4 regions of the Sporomusa aerivorans genome follow, and region 4 is predicted to be linked to each of the others. Evidence: riboswitches for the same ligand, from Rfam matches in the RefSeq annotation. Region 4 holds a riboswitch; each other region holds the start of a gene.
The links. A riboswitch is a leader RNA that binds a small molecule or an ion and turns the genes downstream of it on or off. The one in region 4 is predicted to bind cyclic di-AMP.
Positions count from the first base shown of each region.

Region 1 (4,648 bases), 1.8 Mb from region 4:
GATAATAGCAGAACAGGTAATTATCACCGAGGAGGGTTATTTATGCCAATAGTACAAATCGATATGCTGGAAGGCCGTTCACTGGAACAGAAACGGGAGATGGTAAAAAAGGTAACTGAAGCCATTGTTGAGACAGCAAAATGCCCACCGGAAGCAGTAACTATCGTACTGCGCGAAGCACCTACCCAACACATCGCCAAAGCTGGCGTATTAGCTTCTGATAAATAATTTTGCAGGCCATTTCGTTTTACGAAATGGCCTGCCTCTTAGAAAGGTGGAGCTCTATGCTACCTATACAATTCGCCCTTGAGCTTGAAACCATAATTGCGGGGCAACTGGCGAAACTGATTGAGACAACTCCGGCTGAAACCGCACCGGTACTCACCCTGCTGCATCAATCCCAGACAGAGTTTACCAAGCTGTTAACCAGAGCCCAAACAGTCGATGTTGACAGTGCAGTCTATCCGCCGGTAACAGAAGCTCAATTGCTTGGTTTGGATACATCCTGGCAACAAATTAATCAGAAGCTAAAGGCAGGGGACCTGAGTCTGGATGGGCTGACCGCATATTGGTCCTTGTACACAGCTGTTGACAAGACTGCCCAGTTCTACCAACAGGCAGCCGCTAACAGCGCCCATCCGCAGACACAGCTGTTTTTTAGTTCTCTTAGTCATGTAAAAAAGATACTGCGCCGCCGCTTTGACGGCATTATTCATATCTATTATAACCACCTTTGGGGAGAACTTGGGTTTGCCCCCTTTATTTTGGGAAAAGATTAGCCGCCGTGGCAGGTTACGCTTATACCGCCGGCCAGATACATAAATCTGGTGTTGCCGCAAGAGCAAACCAGGCGGCAGACATCACATTCCACACATCGTGCATAAGGCGTTTAAATGGGACTGCCAGGTTGCTAGTCCCATTTAAACGTCTTTCCGTATTATACCAGTGTTTTAAAATATACTCACCCAGTTTTAATTTACATACAAATCAAAATTTTATATTTTTAGTTGCATACAGAGCCGTATAACAGAGAATGAACTATTTAATAGTTAATATTGCCGGATAATTTGACGTAATCGCATTTGCGACAATAGCAATTATCCTGTATCATAACCACATGCCGAATTTCCGAACAAAAAGGAAAACGGGGGACCCACTTTTGGGGTGAATCCGCGTTAGCGGTAGGGATTTCCCTTTGTCCCGAACCCGTCAGCTAACCTCGCAGGCATTGAGAAAGGGGTGTTTTCACTATGAAAAACATCAAGAAACTTGTTGCCAGTGCCCTTGTCGCATCTGTCGTAGCTGCCAATATCTGGACCCCATTGGCGTTTGCGGCTTTGGGCGACCAAGCTTTGAAAGCAGGCATGAACGGACAGGATGTTCAAGAATTACAAGTAAGACTTGCTGATTTAGGTTACAGCGATGTCACTCCTGACGGTGTTTTTGGCGAAACCACCGAGCAGGCGATAATCCACTTTCAAAACGCAAAAAACTTAACGGCCGATGGTGTTGTTGGTGAGGAAACCGTACAAAACCTGTTAGGTAACCGGAGTACGCCTGCTGTGTCACGTGGCATTGCACCTGGCCGCTACAAGGCGGCTATGGATATTAAAGCCACCGCCTACGCACCCGGTCCCCATGACAATGGACAGTGGGGTAACTTAACTTACATGGGAACTCAGGTGCGTCCTGGTGTAATTGCAGTTGATCCCCGGGTAATTCCTCTGGGATCCAGGTTATTTATCCAGTTTGCCGATGGCAGCAGCATGTACGGCGTTGCCGAAGACACCGGCGGCGCCATCAAGGGGAATCGTATTGACATTGCCATGCAGTCTGTCGATCATGCTTATGAGTTTGGTGTTCAGAATGTAAAAGTATATATTCTTGGTTAATGCGAAATTGCCTGGTTAAAGTACCAGGCATTCCGCATTTTTTTCTAAATCTACATAAAAAGTGGTAGATTTGGCAAGTTTATTTGTGTTATTATATTTAGAAATACCTATGAAGATGTTTTGTGAAAGGAGTCCGTTAATGTTTGACAACAAATTTGGCCCCGAAGGTTTAACTTTTGATGATGTTCTGCTTGTACCGGCAAAGTCAGAGGTTCTTCCAAGAGAAGTTGAAGTATCCACTTATCTCACGAAAAATATCAAGCTCAATATTCCTATTATCAGCTCCGGCATGGATACTGTCACCGAAGCCCGTATGGCTATAGCTATGGCTCGCGAGGGCGGTATCGGGGTAATACATAAAAATATGCCGATCGCACGTCAGGCTAACGAAATTGACAAAGTCAAACGTTCCGAACATGGCATTATTGTTGATCCAATATTTTTATCTCCCAGCAATACGCTGAAGGATGCCCATGATCTAATGGAAAAATACCATATTTCCGGTGTGCCTGTAACTGACAATGGCAAACTTGTCGGTATTCTGACAAATCGTGATTTGCGGTTTGAAACAGATTTAAGCCGTAAAATTGCAGCCTGTATGACCAGGGAGCATCTGATTACAGCCAACGTTGGCACCTCGCTGGAAGAGGCTAAGGAAATATTACGCGAGCACCGGATAGAAAAGCTGCCTTTACTTGATGAACATGGCAACCTAAAAGGTCTTATTACCATTAAAGATATTGAAAAAGCGCAAAAATATCCTAACTCGGCTAAAGATCCCAAGGGGCGTTTGTTAGTAGCTGCCGCGGTTGGCGTCGGTGCCGATATGATGGAGCGGGTTGACGCTATTGTCGGCGCCAAAGTGGATGTAATTGTTGTCGATACCGCACACGGGCACTCGCACGGTGTGTTGGATGCCGTAAGAAAAATTAAAAATGCCTACCCGCATGTCGATCTCGTTGCCGGCAACGTGGCTACCGGCGAGGCTACCCGTGACTTAATTGAAGCAGGAGCGGATGCCATAAAAGTTGGCATTGGCCCAGGTTCTATCTGCACCACGCGGGTAATAGCCGGTATCGGTGTACCGCAAATCACAGCCATTTATAATTGTGCTGCGGCTGCCCGGCGCTATAATGTCCCCATTATTGCCGATGGCGGCATTAAGTATTCAGGAGATGTCGCAAAAGCCATCGCCGCCGGTGCCCAAGTGGTTATGATCGGCAACCTGCTTGCCGGTACCGAGGAAAGCCCCGGTGAGACAATAATTTATCAAGGACGCAGCTACAAGGTGTATAGGGGAATGGGTTCTTTAGGCGCCATGGCAGAAGGCAGCAAGGACCGTTATTTCCAGGAGAATATGGACAAGCTGGTTCCCGAAGGAATTGAAGGCCGTGTTCCCTATAAAGGTTCCGTAGCAGATACGGTATTCCAGCTAATTGGCGGCTTACGGGCCGGTATGGGCTACACAGGGGTCCGTAACATTGAAGAACTTATCACCAATACCCAGTTTATACGAATTACCGGTGCTGGCCTGAAAGAAAGCCATCCCCACGATATCAGCATAACAAAAGAAGCTCCCAATTATAGTGTTTAACATAAAAATGCTTTGGACTGTTTGTCCAAAGCATTTTTTATCATGACAAAAAAATTACTTTCGCCTGGATAAGGGCAACAACGGCTTGCGCCTTTCGCCAGCGACAACGCAAGCCGTTGTTCTCTTTACCAGGGTGAGGGCGTTTCCAGGTTGATCACCCCAAACTCAAATTGCCTGTCCTTATAATATTTGATAATTTCCGGCAGAGCCTTCACTGTCTCGGAATGTCCCCGGCCGTCATGCATAAGTACTACAGCATGACTCCATAAATTTTTATTTTCCATTTGCGCTGCAATATTTCCCATAATACGTTTGGCATTGGCGCTTGAGGCATCACCTGAACTAATATTCCAGCCCATTTCTATATAACCAAGTTTTCGGAGCATTTCCCAGTACTCTTTGGTAAAACTCCCGGCAGAGCCGCCGGGAGCGCGGGAAATTCGCGGGCGTACGCCAATTGTTTGTTTTATGACTTGATCAGTATGACGAAGCTGAAGCACATAGCTGTTCGGTGACTGATATAGTTCACGATATACATGATTATAGGAATGATTGCCGATTGCATGTCCTTCCTGATAAATCCGCCGCAAAATGTCCGGATATTTTTCAACCTGATTGCCAACCACAAAAAAAGTCGCTTTGATGCCACTGTCTTTTAAGATATTAAGTACAACCGGCGTATTATCCGGATCCGGGCCATCATCAAAAGTGAGGTAAACTACTTTAGCTCCATAATAAGGGCTAGCTTTTGGAACTTCCAATGCTAACCCTTTTGCCTGCCGTTCTTCCACAGTAAAGACGTCATAAGCCGGTTTGGCTAGAATAGGCTGGCTGTCGGTGTTTTCATTCATATAGTAAGCGTCGGCTACAAGACTTGGCTCAGTATACATAGCTGCCTTACTCAAAGATTCAGGCTGAACGGCCGGAGGCGCGGTATTAATATTTGAAAATGCCAGTAAAGCCAGTGGCGATGAAACCAGAAGCGTTAGACAAACGGCACTTAAGCTGCAAATCATCTGAAAAAATCGCGATTTTTTTTTCATTAAAAGCTCCTACACATTATTTTGGCTAATGGTGTCTAATCCTGTATATTCTCTTCCAATCTGACTATTCCTGCACGTAAAAGTCAGATAGCCTGGAGATACTATATACTTAGAGGAGT
Region 1 is NZ_CP156926.1:3,573,008-3,577,655, forward strand. It holds gene SATMO3_RS17095 (2-hydroxymuconate tautomerase) at 43-228, shown strand; gene SATMO3_RS17100 (hypothetical protein) at 285-779, shown strand; cyclic di-AMP (ydaO/yuaA leader) riboswitch at 1,109-1,243, shown strand; gene SATMO3_RS17105 (3D domain-containing protein) at 1,251-1,892, shown strand; gene guaB (IMP dehydrogenase) at 2,032-3,486, shown strand; gene SATMO3_RS17115 (polysaccharide deacetylase family protein) at 3,612-4,529, opposite strand.
Region 1: it holds a riboswitch for cyclic di-AMP, as region 4 does, so the genes downstream of both, SATMO3_RS17105 (3D domain-containing protein) here and SATMO3_RS25675 (DUF2294 domain-containing protein) in region 4, are expected to answer to the same signal.

Region 2 (4,648 bases), 1.3 Mb from region 4:
CTACCATGTTTTATATGTCATTCTGACTTTGAACGAAGAGCCTGAAGTCTTTCCGGCTGAAGACTACAGGTATGACCGGGAGAAAGCGCGCCACGAGCTTTTGATAACCGTATTTGAGCAAAAACTATGGGTAGATACCCGGGCTGTTAAACTGCGGAAGGTGGCAGGCGCTGTTTTTTGTTGGAATGAATATGAACAAGGGCAATATGTTGAGCTGAGCCAGTCGAATACGGTTTGTCCCGAGTGTGGGTGGTGGCGATGCCATTTATGTGACTCCTGCCACTGTAATAAACCAGTCAATCGATAAAAAGAACAAACTTACACTGCTTGCAGGAAAAAAGATTTTTTTCGCGTATACTGTATACTATGAGGGCTCCAGTAAAGATTTTTCTCTAATCAGGGTGTAAAAGCATTCTGTCACGGGCGTTTATGCTAACACCAGCCAATAAATCTTGCTTGGATATCTTAATAGCGACTTTGCAAATTTCTGTCTAGGAGTGGTTAATTATGCTGCGTGGTGTTCGTGGTGCGACAACTGTAACAGCAAACAATCGTGAGGAAATCTATGAACGCGTCGCGGAACTTCTTGCGGCAATTATTCAGGAAAACAAAATGTCTATAGAAGACATTGGCGCAGCAATATTTAGTTCTACCCCTGATCTTACCGCGGCTTTTCCGGCTGCCGGTGCCAGAAGACTTGGCTGGACGGAAGTGCCGCTATTCGGCACGCAGGAGATAGAATGCCCTGATGCGCTACCGCTATGCATTCGGGTACTGATTCTCTGGAATACAGAGATAAGTCAAAAAAATATACGGCATATATATCTGCATGATGCCGTATGCCTCCGCCAGGATATTTAAATTACTACGAAGCGTGAGAAGCCTGCTTCGCCTTTGTGCAAAGCAGGCTATTAATTTTGCCGGCGGATGCAAATGCTAGGATTACAAAGTTCGCCGCCGGGTAGTTAACTATGGCAGACAAGTTTTTGTTTATTTATGCCGAATTGGTAATTGCAATCATAAAACGGCGATGTATAATAGAGTGGTGACAGGGAGGCTGAAAATGGTATGCAGTTACATAAACCGTTGATTTCTATTGTTGTTCCTGTATTTAACGAGCAGGATAACATTGAAAATTTTTACCGGGAAGTCATTAAATATATGGAGCCGGAGCCCTACGACTTTGAAATAGTTTTTGTTGACGATGGTTCAAAAGACGCGACCCCGCTTATTTTGGAGCGTCTGGCGTATGCTGATCCGCGGGTACGGGCGCTGATTATGGCCCGAAATTTTGGACATCAGATAGCCTTGACATGCGGACTGGACTGTGCAAACGGAGATGCTGTAATTACCATGGATGGCGATATGCAGCATCCGCCTGAGATGTTGCCGCAGCTGCTTGCCAAATGGCAGGAAGGGTTCCAGGTTGTGCAAACGGTGAGGATCAATACAGAGGGAGTATCCTGGTTTAAAAGCTTTACATCAGGTATGTTCTATAAACTGATGAACGCCGTATCCAATGTTCGGATTACAGAGGGAGGGTCCGATTTCCGGTTAATGGATAAACAGGTAGTTGCCAGCTTCCGCCGTTTCCGGGAACGGGCCAGATTTATCAGAGGCATGATCAGCGCCATTGGTTACCGGCAGACCTATATTGAATTTGTAGCACCTAAACGTTTTGCCGGACAATCAAAGTTTTCACTGAAAAAGATGCTTCACTTTGCGCTGGATGGTATTACCGCGTATTCTAAAACTCCGCTCAGGTTTGCTTTTTATATCGGGATTGCTTTAGGTTTTAGCAGTATTATCCTGACACTGCATGTTGTATATATCAAAATTTTTACGGAAGAAGCAGTTCCCGGCTGGGCGACTATTACTGCCAGCATTCTTCTCCTGGGTGGAGTGCAATTAGCGGGAATAGGCATTATCGGCGAGTATGTCGGGCGGATATTTGAGGAGGTAAAACAGCGGCCGCTCTACTGGCTGCGGGCTGAACTCGGTCAGCGGCGGGAAAAGGAGCATGAGTGAACTTTTTCCAAGATATTGGCCTAATAATTGTAAAAAAAACGCGACTTTGGGCAGGAATTTTAAACTTTTGACCGAATAGAATATATTGAGCGCTGTAGAAAGCCGAATCCAGCTCAGGTACGGGGGAACCAATCTATGGGGTGAAACTTGATTAGCTGGACTAATCAAGTAGGGTGCCTGCAACCCTAACCCGTCAGCTAACCTCGGAGGCAGGTGAGAGGAGAGTCCTGTTGCAAAAGTTTTTTGGGCTTGTTGTTGCTTTTTGTCTCTTTTTTGGGACCACTACTCTTGTCCACGCAGCCGGTACATTTGAAGTCGGTGATCAAGGACCTGAAGTTGCTGCCATTCAAACTCAGCTAAACAATCTTGGTTTTAATGCTGGTTCTGCAGATGGTGACTTTGGTAACTTAACGGTGAATGCGGTCAAGGCTTTCCAAAAGTCTCGGGGTCTTGAAGCGGATGGCGTAATCGGAGCACAGACGTACCTTGCGCTCATGGGACGGGATATTCCCGCCAGCCGTGATTCCTCCACTGCTTCAGTGCGCAGGGTCATTCAGACTTCGCTTCGGTACACAGGTGTACCCTATGTATTTGGCGGGACAAGTCCAAGTGGGTTCGACTGTTCTGGCTTTACTCGCTATGTTTTTGCCCAAAGTGGCATTTATTTACCGCGAACGGCCGACGAACAGTTTGAAGTCGGGCGGCCTGTATCTTACAGCCGTCTTCAGCCTGGCGATTTAGTGTTTTTCAGCACATATGCGTCAGGAGCATCACATAGCGGCATCTACATTGGTGATGATAAGTTTATCAGCGCTACGTCCAGCAGCGGTGTTGCTATTACCAGTATGAACAGCAGTTACTGGGGTCCGCGCTACGTCGGCGCCCGCCGGGTGATGTAAACAAACAAACGGGAAGGCGTTGTCGGCCTTCCCATTTTTATTTACCGAGATTGCGCGGTTTTGGAGTTTTTTGTTATCACAGGTGTTGCATAGAGAAATTTGACACATAATAAGTAGTCAAGCAAAGCATGTTTAGTGGAGATAATTTATGTTTACTTTTTACTGGCGCAAATTTATAGTGCCATATTGGCTGCTTGCTTTAACCGCGGTAGTTTGCTTTATAATCGCCAGTGCAGCCGGTTTGGCGGCCCCTCTTGTGGTAAAATTGTTGATTGACGATGCTCTGGCCGGTGGTAATATTGTCTTTTTGCACTTTATTACTGCTGGGATAGTCGTACTGTATCTTATCCGGGGATTGTTTTCTTATTTCTATGGATATACAATGGCTAAATCCGGCAATAAAATGCTGGCTAAACTCCGGCAAGAGATGTTTGGTAAGCTGCAGTCGTTAGATTATGCATATTTTATGAGAACTCCTTCCGGTGACCTTATTTCACTGTTTACTAATGATCTCTTGTTTATTCAGCAGGCTGTTACTGTGGGTATACCGGATGTTATTGTCGAGTCACTTAACCTCCTGGCGATTATGGCTATTATGATATATTTTGACTGGGAGTTGGCTATGGTTACTTTTGCTACACTGCCTTTTATTATTGTTGCTATCAGCTATTTCAATAGTAGAATCGGCAGGCTGGGGGCTCTGGTTGAACATACTTTAGCCAAGGTGACTTCGATTATACAGCAATCATTGGTTTCAGTCATGATTGTCCAGAGTTACGTACGGGAAGATTATGAATACCAAAAATTCAGTGATAAGAATCAACAGGCTGCCGATGACTTGATTAAGGTACAGCGGCTTGGCGCCATTCTGGTACCTTTAGTTGAGTTTCTCGCAGCTATCGGCCTCACAATTATTGTGTGGTACGGGGGAAGGGAAGTAATCAACGGCGATTTGAGCATTGGCGGAATGTTTGCTTTTCTTGTTTACATTATCAATGTTCCCATGCCTATCCGCAAAATAAGTCAGGCTTTAACCTATCTTAAGCTGGGCGGGGTAGCCTGGGAACGTATAAACCGGTTGCTTAATGAACAAACACCCACAGTTGTTGATGGTTACAGGGAAATTCCTGTTGCCCGGGGATTAGTAGAGTTTCAGAAGGTGTCATTTGCTTACAGGCAGGATAAGCCTGTCTTGCACGATGTTAACATTCTGGCGCAACCGGGAGAAATTATTGCTATTGTCGGGCCAAGCGGAGCTGGCAAGTCCTCTTTCGCAAATCTGCTGCTACGGTTTTATGACCCGGATCAAGGCAGTGTCTGTTTAGACGGCGTTAATATAAAAGAACTTAAGATTAGCGAACTTCGTAAACACATTGGTTTTATCCAGCAGGAGCCTATTTTGTTTAATACCTCTATATTGGAAAATATTCGTTATGGACGGCCCGGTGCAACTGTGAGTCAGATTGAACAGGCAGCCCGTTTGGCAAATGCTCATGATTTTATTATGGAATTGCCGCAGGGCTACAACACAATGGTCGGGGAAATGGGTGGTAATTTGTCCGGCGGCCAGCGGCAGAGAATTGCAATTGCACGGGCCATTATAACAGAACCTGCTATTTTACTATTGGATGAGCCAACAGCAGCGCTGGATGCTCATACTGAAAAACAGGTAATGTCCGCCATCCGGCAAGCTGGGGTCGGACGTACGACATTTATTATTA
Region 2 is NZ_CP156926.1:4,100,266-4,104,913, reverse strand. It holds gene SATMO3_RS19840 (hypothetical protein) at 1-307, shown strand, start outside; gene aroH (chorismate mutase) at 508-861, shown strand; gene SATMO3_RS19830 (glycosyltransferase family 2 protein) at 1,069-2,028, shown strand; cyclic di-AMP (ydaO/yuaA leader) riboswitch at 2,119-2,255, shown strand; gene SATMO3_RS19825 (NlpC/P60 family protein) at 2,259-2,927, shown strand; gene SATMO3_RS19820 (ABC transporter ATP-binding protein) at 3,076-4,648, shown strand, end outside.
Region 2: it holds a riboswitch for cyclic di-AMP, as region 4 does, so the genes downstream of both, SATMO3_RS19825 (NlpC/P60 family protein) here and SATMO3_RS25675 (DUF2294 domain-containing protein) in region 4, are expected to answer to the same signal.

Region 3 (4,648 bases), 2.0 Mb from region 4:
CGAAACGGCAGCGCGCCCGGCCAACAGCATTAAGTGCTTTGTTGAACTGCATATCGAACAGGGACGGGTTTTAGAGCAAGGACGGGTGGATATAGGCATTGTAGATAGGATTTCAGCGCTAACCCGACTAAAAATTACTGTTGCTGGAACACCCGGACATGCCGGTGGTGCAGCAATAGAAGACCGGCAGGATGCACTGGTAAGTGCGGCTATGATTGTACTGGCAGTCAGAAATATTGCAGTTGAATACGAATATCAGGGAGCTGTGGCTACTGTTACGATTTTAAAAACACATCCGGGAGTTAGCAATGTTATTCCCGGCCAGGTTGAAATGTGGGTAGACATCCGCGGCAACGAGCAGGAATATATTGTTGAAATATTACAGGAGATTAAGGACGCAGTAAGTTCTATAGCCGATGAATATGATACCCCGGTTGCCATAGCTGTTCTTTCTTCAGAGAAGCCAATTAATCTGGATGATACGCTCAATCAAACCATTGAAGCAATTTGTACAAAATTAAAGCTGACCAGTTTGCGGCTGGACAGTCGTACGGGACATGATACTATGAGCCTGGCGCATATCGCACCGTCAGCACTCGTTGTTGTTCCCTGCCAAGATGGTATCAGCCACAATAGCAGTGAATATGTGGCTCCGGAAAATATCGCGGCAGGCCTTGAGGTGCTGACTGAGACGCTATACTTTTTGGCCAAATAGCATATGTTTCAAAATTCCGGTATCTGCCTGATTGCATAAGCAGTCAGGCATTTTATTTGCTATCCAATAATTGTTGTCGGATACTATGTAGCTGCCAGGAAGAAAGTATTTCCGCTATCATTTCTATTAACTTTATGATAAACTGTCTTTCGAAATCCAAAATTACTGCCGGAAGGGAGAATCGGATTGAAAAATAAATTAGCTGCTATCACGTTAATGGTATTGGCAATGCCATTGTTTTCGCCGTTTATGCCAAAAGCAGAGGCTGGATTCTTGGAGGACAGGCTGGCCGAAGTTGCTGTTGGCAATCCTAATGCCATGCAAATACAAGATCTAATCAAAATCAAGGAATATCTCGGACAGGATAACAATAAAGCAAATTGGGGGAGTATTGCTCAAGCTGCCCTTGAGCGAACGGGAAAATCTCAGATGATTGGTAATATTGCTACCGTAGCAGGACAATTGACAGGACAAGACCAAAGCATTGACAAGGATAACGTCGTTAAAATGGTAGAAAGTGCTATACGCAGTACAGCACAGGAAAAAATTCAGGCAGAAGTCTCTGACCGCTTATCAGGGTATCAGCAACAAATTCCGCTGCTGTCTGCACTGTTGAACAATAATAACCTTGTGCCCAAAGCAGCGGAGGCAAATAACTCTCTTAGCGGTGCTCCGCAAAACTATCGCAAATTAATCGATATGAAAGCGACTGCTTATGGACCCGGTCCAATGGATAACGGCAAATGGAATGATTCGACATATGTGGGAAGTAAGGTGAAAAAAGGGGTAGCCGCTGTTGATCCAAATGTTATCCCCATGGGTACAAAACTTTGGATTGAAGGGTATGGTCCTGCTATTGCCAATGATCAGGGCAGCGCCATTAAAGGAAATCGTATAGATTTAGCCTTTGATACCCGGCAGGAAGCTCTCGACTACGGCATTCAGAATGTAAAAGTCTATGTTCTTAAATAACCGGCGTATGCCGGTTTTTTTTTGCTCTTCATAATGCAGCAAACTACTACATATATTTTCAAAAGAGGCATTGGCAGGGGGGAAGTGTAATGAATCCTGTGTGGTCGTTTACTCTCAAGCGCTCCCGGGTAATTTACGGTATTGCCTTATTGGCAATTTTAAGTATTTTTTTTAGCATCCTGGGGTATGAGTATGCAGATGAGCAAGAATTAGCTTCCCTTAACAATAATCAGCCTACCGAAGCTCCGGCGGGAAAAGTAAGTATGGTTGTAAATATTCAGGCCAGAGTGCTTGATGTATACAGCGATGACCAGTTATATAAAAAATACCGGATTGCTACTGGTAAAAGCAAGACGCCTACCCCAATTGGTGAATGGAATGTGGTATGGAAGGACTATAACTGGGGAACTGGGTTTGGCACCCGCTGGATGGGGTTAAACGTGCCCTGGGGTACCTTCGGTATTCATGGAACAAATAAACCATGGTCCATTGGTCAATTTGCCAGCCATGGTTGTATTAGAATGCGCAATAAGGATGTCGAGGAATTATTTGAGTGGATTCCGATTGGTACATCGGTGCGGATTGAAGGACGAAAAGTAAGGGTTGATAGAAATCTGAAGTACCAGACATCCGGCTCTGATGTTGTTGCCTTACAGTTAAAATTGAAAGAACTAGGTTATTTTCAGGGACGGGCCGACGGGCTGTTTGGCTCAGAGACTGAAGAAGCGGTAAAGACCTATCAGACCCGTGAAGGGGTTCCTGCTACCGGTATAGCTAGCAAAGAAATGTGTGCCGGTTTGGGAATATAAGCAGAGTAAAGAAATTTAACATAAATTTAAAGATGCTGGAGGTACATGGCGATAAGATTACTATATCGCCATGTACTGAATTTGACCGAACTAAATTTTCCATGTATTATATTTATAATGCCGAATCCTTGTATGGGTACGGGGGACCCAATAAAACCAGAGGGGTGAATCCGCATGTTGCGGAAGGGCTATTCTTTCCTTCTCTTTGGCCCTAACCCGACAGCTAACCCCGGAGGCTGTAAGCCTCAGAGGTTTTGTTATTGCTTGAGCATAGCAGAATCTCGATGGCGCAAGACAAGAGAGGTGTTTCCTTGAAAAGAGTTCTATTGGCAGTTATTCTCACATTGGTAGTGCTGTTTGTTGTTGTCTGTCCCGCGGTTGGCTTGACTGCTGAACAGCAGGAAAAAGCGTCGGTAGCATTAGGAGCCCGGGGCGATGAAGTCCGGGGAATACAAAAACTTCTCGCAGACTCAGGTTTCTACGCGGGTGAGATTGACGGTGTGTTTGGTCCGGTTACTGCGAAAGCAGTAAAAGAATTTCAACGTAGTACAAGTCTAGATGTAAGTGGCGTTGTTGATAAAGAAACTTTTGCTTATCTTGAGCGCTTAGCCGGTGAGCCAAGCAGATACAGCCGTACTCTGGCTATGAAGGCCTCCGCTTATTCGGCACATGACCCCGGCAATGGCAGTTATACATATCGTGGAAATCTTCTGCGCAGAGGGCTGGCCGCTGTTGATCCGTCAGTTATACCTTTAGGAACCCGGTTATATATCAAAGGTTATGGCTACGCAATTGCTGACGATATCGGGAGTGCGATTAAAGGTAACAGAATTGATTTAGCTTTTGACAGTCGCAGCGATGCATTAAATTTTGGCGTTCAAAGAGTAACCGTATATATAGTTGATTAAAAAATCAGGCTGAAGCCTGATTTTTTTTATACGTTAATTTCTTGGGAATATTAGCTGGAACTAAGTACTATACTACACATATAATTTGACTACTATACGGGGGCGTGTTAGCTTGAATTTAATATCCGGCGAAATGTTGCCACTGGTTTTGGCTTTTATCTCGGGGGTTTTAATGGCAGTACAAGGCTCGCTCAATACTTCACTGAGCAAAGTAACCGGTCTTTTGGAGGCTACTTTTATCGTACACGTAACCGGGACCGTTCTGGTGTTAGTATTGTTGTTTCTTTTTAAAATGGGTAAAGGAAATTTATATGCATGGCAGGAGGCTCCCTGGTACACTTTGCTGGGAGGTATTATCGGCGTAGCTATCATTTACTTAGTGGCCGCAAGTATTCCTGGCGTTGGTGTGGCTAATGCCACCACTGCAATTATTGTCGGTCAGGTACTGACAGCTATTATCATTGATTATTTTGGTGGATTTGGACTTGACCGCATCGCCTGTACTCCAACGCAATTATTTGGCTTGGTCTTACTTGCAGTTGGTGCTAAATTACTGTTAAAATAAAGTATTTTTTTATTTTTTTTGTAATTAAGTGTTAACAAAAAAAACATTATGCGGTATACTTATCATTAGAATTTTTTGGTATCATGCTAATATATCAAGGAGGCAAAGCATGGATTTTAACTTTACTCCCGATCAATTGGATCTGCAAAAAATGGTAAATGAATTTGTTGCTAAAGAAATCACGCCTCATGCATTAGAAATGGATAAAGAAGGTGTGGTTCCACCTGCTCTGTGGAAAAAACTTGATGAAGCCGGCCTGCTCAATTTAACAGTTCCTGAAGAATATGACGGTCCCGGACTTGATGCACTGTCTATTGCCTTAATTTATGAAGAACTAGGTAAAGGTTGTGCCGGTGTAGCCACTACAACAGCTGCCAATGCTTTAGCTTCTTACCCGGTCGTATTGCTAGGCACCGACGCGCAAAAACAAAAATTTTTTAATGTCTTAAACAGCGGTAAATTATCGGCATTTGCGCTCACAGAACCAGGAGCCGGTTCCGATGCGGGCGCTGTTGCTACTACGGCAGTCAAAGACGGCGATGAGTACGTCATCAACGGAACTAAATGTTTTATTACTAACGGCGGCATTGCCGATATTTACGTAATCTTCGCCAATACGCGTAAAACTGCCGGTATCCGTGGGCTTACAGCTTTTATTGTGGATCGCAATACTCCGGGC
Region 3 is NZ_CP156926.1:3,323,495-3,328,142, forward strand. It holds gene SATMO3_RS15740 (Zn-dependent hydrolase) at 1-715, shown strand, start outside; gene SATMO3_RS15745 (3D domain-containing protein) at 902-1,687, shown strand; gene SATMO3_RS15750 (L,D-transpeptidase family protein) at 1,777-2,496, shown strand; cyclic di-AMP (ydaO/yuaA leader) riboswitch at 2,605-2,749, shown strand; gene SATMO3_RS15755 (3D domain-containing protein) at 2,808-3,404, shown strand; gene SATMO3_RS15760 (DMT family transporter) at 3,517-3,969, shown strand; gene SATMO3_RS15765 (acyl-CoA dehydrogenase family protein) at 4,079-4,648, shown strand, end outside.
Region 3: it holds a riboswitch for cyclic di-AMP, as region 4 does, so the genes downstream of both, SATMO3_RS15755 (3D domain-containing protein) here and SATMO3_RS25675 (DUF2294 domain-containing protein) in region 4, are expected to answer to the same signal.

Region 4 (4,648 bases):
TCGCTGGCTATGCCGAATTTCACTTTTAAATCTACGTCAGGATACAACGCAACATACTCTTTCAGCACATCGGTCAGGTAATATACTCCTAAAGATTCCGGCATGCCAATAACAATAGGCCCGTGGGGCACTGCAAAGTTGTCAAATTGATTTTTGGCATCATCAGCCAGCTTGGCAATCTGTTCAGCATAGTCATACAGCCTTTCCCCATCGGTTGTCAGCATTAGCTGATGACTAAACCGTTCAAACAATACAGTATCCAGTTCTTTCTCCAACAACTGGATATGTGTTGTCAGAGTAGACTGGGTATAGCCCAGAAACTGCGCAGCCTGCGAAAAACTCCCCAGTTTCACAATGGTGATAAACGTTTTTAATTGCCGGATTTCCAAATAGCAGCACCCCGTTCTATCCTGTTAAAAGTATAACTTTCCTCCCTGATAAGAGTAACACCGGCTTTAACCCTTCGCCAAAGACTCAGCACAAACCAAGTCCTTTCTTATAAGCCATCTGAAGGTTAGTCGCCGGCTAAAAAGCTACGTCAGTCAGTACGCCGTCAAGCAAATCAAAGCCGGTAATCTGTTTACGGCTTAGTATAACCCCTTTCTGCCGGCAGATGTTAACATACAGTTTATATGAGGTTTCTAATAGTTCAAGATTATTTGTTAAACCATACATGGCGGTATCAAAAAAGCGCCGGTAAAAATCGGGATCCTGGCCAGGCTCGCTGCCGGTCACATCGGTCTTTAGATATTCCTGGATCAGCACATTGAGAATTATTTCGCCTTGCGCTGATCATCCGCTCCCGCTGGCCTATTTTGTCCTTCACCGAATATTCCTCCCACGTGTACAATACATTGCTCCGGTTACTGTAGTTAAACACTTGTTTCTGTATAAACAGAAGCACCCATAACCGCCATTCAGCTAAGTTATGGGTACTTCTCGATAACAGAGACTATATCCTGCTGCCACTGTACATATTTTTACAAAACCCGACTCAATCATCCAATTACGCACGCAATGAAACAGTATCACCCAAGCCTGTCATTTTGTTTTACCAACGGCACAAAACCGGCCCAGGCCAAAGTTCTTAATATAAACAGTACTGCCGTCCTCATTTTGCACTGCCAGACAATCGCCGACCAGTTCCGGAACAGTCGTCTTTAATTCCTTTGCCAGCCTGCCAACAAGCGTGCTGCCCGGACGCCAGCGGTTGGCCTCATAATGTTCAATTGCCGTTACCGATACCCCAATAGCTTGCGCCAGGTGCTCCTGCGTCATTCCACAACGTTCACGCAATGCTTGAATCCGCTCGCCAAACATACAAATCCCCTTTATTTATAAATCGGCTCAGCAGCCGTTCTTTTCCAAACATCTAAGCTTCTTTTCCAGATTTTCAGCCATAATATATATTTCTACCCGTTCGCCGGTTTTAGTGCTGATATCACTGTGACTGCTGACCACCTTGCATTCGGTCAGTTTGGCAACCAGCTCCTCCGCCTCCGTGCTAAAGGTTTCCCTGAGTATCTGCCGCATTTCTTTTACAATCTGACGGCCCTTGTCGGTTTTAGCCAAATGGGTTTCCTCGACCGTCAGCACACCTTTAAACCGGATGAGTACCATATCCTCGATAATATAGGTCCTGGCTTCCACAGGCCCCCTGCCCACCAGGCTGCGGTGATGCTTAATAAAGGCATCACTGATGGCTGCTTCTAAAGCAGCTTTTTTCTGAAACACAAAGTACCCTCCTAAAAGCTCCCGCAAACATATTACATTAGCGGGGCAATAAAGAAAACACGGCTTACGCCGAGCCTTTGGCGAAAACGGAAGCCGATGTTGCCCTTATCCAGGCGAAAGCTGTACTTTCTATCAGGATAAAGAAAACACGGCCTCAGCCGAACCCTTAGCAAAAGCTTACAGCCGATATTGCCCTAGCCGGCGGAAAGCTATACTTGTTGTCAGGGCAATAAAAAGAAGACCCTTAAACTAAAGGTCTTGCGACCTCCTGCTTTAGCCTGCGAAGTTAGCTGACGGGTAGGATGGCAAGAGTACAAACATCCTTTCTGCGTTGCAGAATTAACCCCAATAAGTGGTTCCTCCGCTTCCTTGTCTGGAATTCGGCCTTTGGTTGTCATATCTAACTATACTCCCAGAATGAACAAAAAGAAAGAGTCAATAAACACTATGGCGTGCTCAGCAACCCTTTGCGCTTGAACTATTAAGATTTATCACCATGTCTCTTAGCCTATCTCAACCGAGCTTGCTATCTCATGGAATTGCCGCCCCGCCCGATTCCGGTATACAAAATTATGCAGCTTGGGCATTCCCCGGAGCTAAACCGGTTTTTCCTATAGCCTGCCGTACTATAAGTTTCGGGAAAAAATATGGATATCCGTTCTTTGCTTAAAGCCGATATGTTCCCAGAAAGACATGCCCTGACTGTTATCGGCTATAACAAACAAATGGCATTTTGTTATGCCGGCCGCTTTTAGCCCGGCCAGAGAGTGCTTAACTAAACTTCGTCCAATGCCTCTTCCCTGCTGCGGCTTCTGTACTGCCAGATGATACAAAAACCCCCTGCGTCCGTCATGACCGCAGAGGATTGTGCCGATTATTTCCTCCCCCACAAGCGCCACAAAACTTAACCCGGCATTCCGGGATAAAAACACTGCCAGGTTTTCCCGGGAATCGGCTTCACTCAACCCCATTCCCGGCGTACTTTGCCACAAAGCCAGCAAAGCTTCATAATCAGTAATCCTAAGTTCGCGTATCTGATACCCGGTCATACCTGCCGCCTTTCGGCTTCCGGCCCGCAGCCTAAGTCTGATAGATTATTTTTCCGCCGGCAATGGTGCATAAGACTTTTGTCTTGGCAATGTCCTCCGGCAAAACAGTCATAACATCCTGCGACACCACAAGGATATCGGCCAGTTTGCCTGGCGAAAGCGTCCCTTTGGCGCTTTCACTAAACTCAGCATACGCACTCCCCTGCATATAAGCATATAAACAGTCTGCCACCGAAAGCTTCTGCTCCGGCACCCAGCCTTCCGGATTCCGGCCATCCTGCGTCCGGCGGGTTACCGCGCTGTAAATACCCTGAAAAGGATTAAGCGGCACAACAGGCCAGTCAGTGCCGAAAGAAAGGCTTGCACCGGCTGTCAGCAGTGAGCGGAAAGCATATGTCAGTTGACAGCGTTGTCTGCCAATACGTTTCTCGGCCCAGCAGCCGTCTTCATAAACATGTCCTGGCTGCACCGAGGCCAATATCCCCAGCCGCGCCAGCCGCTCAATATCCGCCGGTATCAGATGCTGCGCATGTTCAATGCGAAACCGCCTGTCCCGCTTGCCATTGGCGAGAATGACAGCCTCGAATATATCTAACAGGATATGATTGGCCTTATCGCCGATAGCATGAATTGAGACCGGCAATCCGGCTTTGTCGGCGGCTGTAATCCGTTCCTGCATAATTCCTGCGGGAAACATTTGCTCGGCTAAGAGGCCTGCTGTCGCCGGCGCATCCTGATAAGGGCCGAACATCAACGCCGTACCTGAGCCCAGCGAACCGTCAACAAAACCTTTTACGCCGCCCAGACGCAGCCAGGCATCTCCACAAAACCCTGCCGCCATCAATTCCAGCTGTTTTTCCCATTCCGTGATTTGGGTCCGGGCGTAGATACGCAGAGTAAGTTTTTCCTGCTGCCGGAACCGTTCAAAGGTTTTCCAGTCATTCCAATCAGCCCAGGCCGTAATATCCTGAACCGACGTTACCCCCACCTGAGCGGCATGCCGCATAGCCGCTATCAGCGCCTGATCATACTGCTCCTCAGAAGGCGCCGGAATACAATTCTGAACAAGCCGTACGGCGGTATCTTTCAGAATACCGGTAGGTTCACCTGTGTCAGTATCCCTGACGATGGCGCCGCCGGCAGGATCGGCAGTATTCCGGGTAATGCCGGCCAGTTTAAGCGCCAGGCTGTTGGCAAAGCCGATATGCAGATCACTGCGGGCAAGAAAGACCGGATTATGGGGAGTCATACTGTCAATCCACTCTTTGGCCGGTATCTCCCCGCCCGGCCATTGGTCATTATTCCAGCCACCGCCGGTAATCCATATGCCGGGCGATGTAGTGGCCGCCCTGTTGGCAACCGCTTGCATGAATTCCGCCTTGCTGCCGGCCTGGCGAAGATTCAGGGATAAAAGTTGCATTCCCCCTACCAGCAAATGGGTGTGATTGTCGATGAAGCCGGGTAAAACCAAATGACCGTCAGCATCCACAACCTCGGTGTTAGAGCTGCTCAGCAAACGGATCTGGTCATTGGACCCCACAGCAATGATGATGTCAGCCTGTACAGCCAGGGCCTCGGCATAAGGCAGCTCAGGCTCGCCGGTCCAAATCCGGCCGTTAATTATAATTAAATCAGGTTGCATCCCCCTAATCAGCCTCTTTTCTTTGGTCATCAGCACGCTACGGCTCCTCCAGCGCCGGTCGGGTACCGGCTGCCGGCTGCCGCGCAGCCCAGATGCCGCCAGAGATAATCAACAGGCCGCCAATAATATGCGGCAAGCCGATGGCTTCATCCAAAAATATATAACCAAGCAAAGCCCCGTAGAGAGGCAGCGTGTTATAAAAAACCATAGCTCCGCCAGCTCC
Region 4 is NZ_CP156926.1:5,360,051-5,364,698, forward strand. It holds gene SATMO3_RS25660 (LysR family transcriptional regulator) at 1-389, opposite strand, end outside; gene SATMO3_RS25665 (hypothetical protein) at 526-765, opposite strand; gene SATMO3_RS25670 (helix-turn-helix domain-containing protein) at 1,042-1,320, opposite strand; gene SATMO3_RS25675 (DUF2294 domain-containing protein) at 1,348-1,734, opposite strand; cyclic di-AMP (ydaO/yuaA leader) riboswitch at 1,995-2,130, opposite strand; gene SATMO3_RS25680 (GNAT family N-acetyltransferase) at 2,361-2,783, opposite strand; gene SATMO3_RS25685 (amidohydrolase) at 2,815-4,455, opposite strand; gene SATMO3_RS25690 (DMT family transporter) at 4,463-4,648, opposite strand, start outside.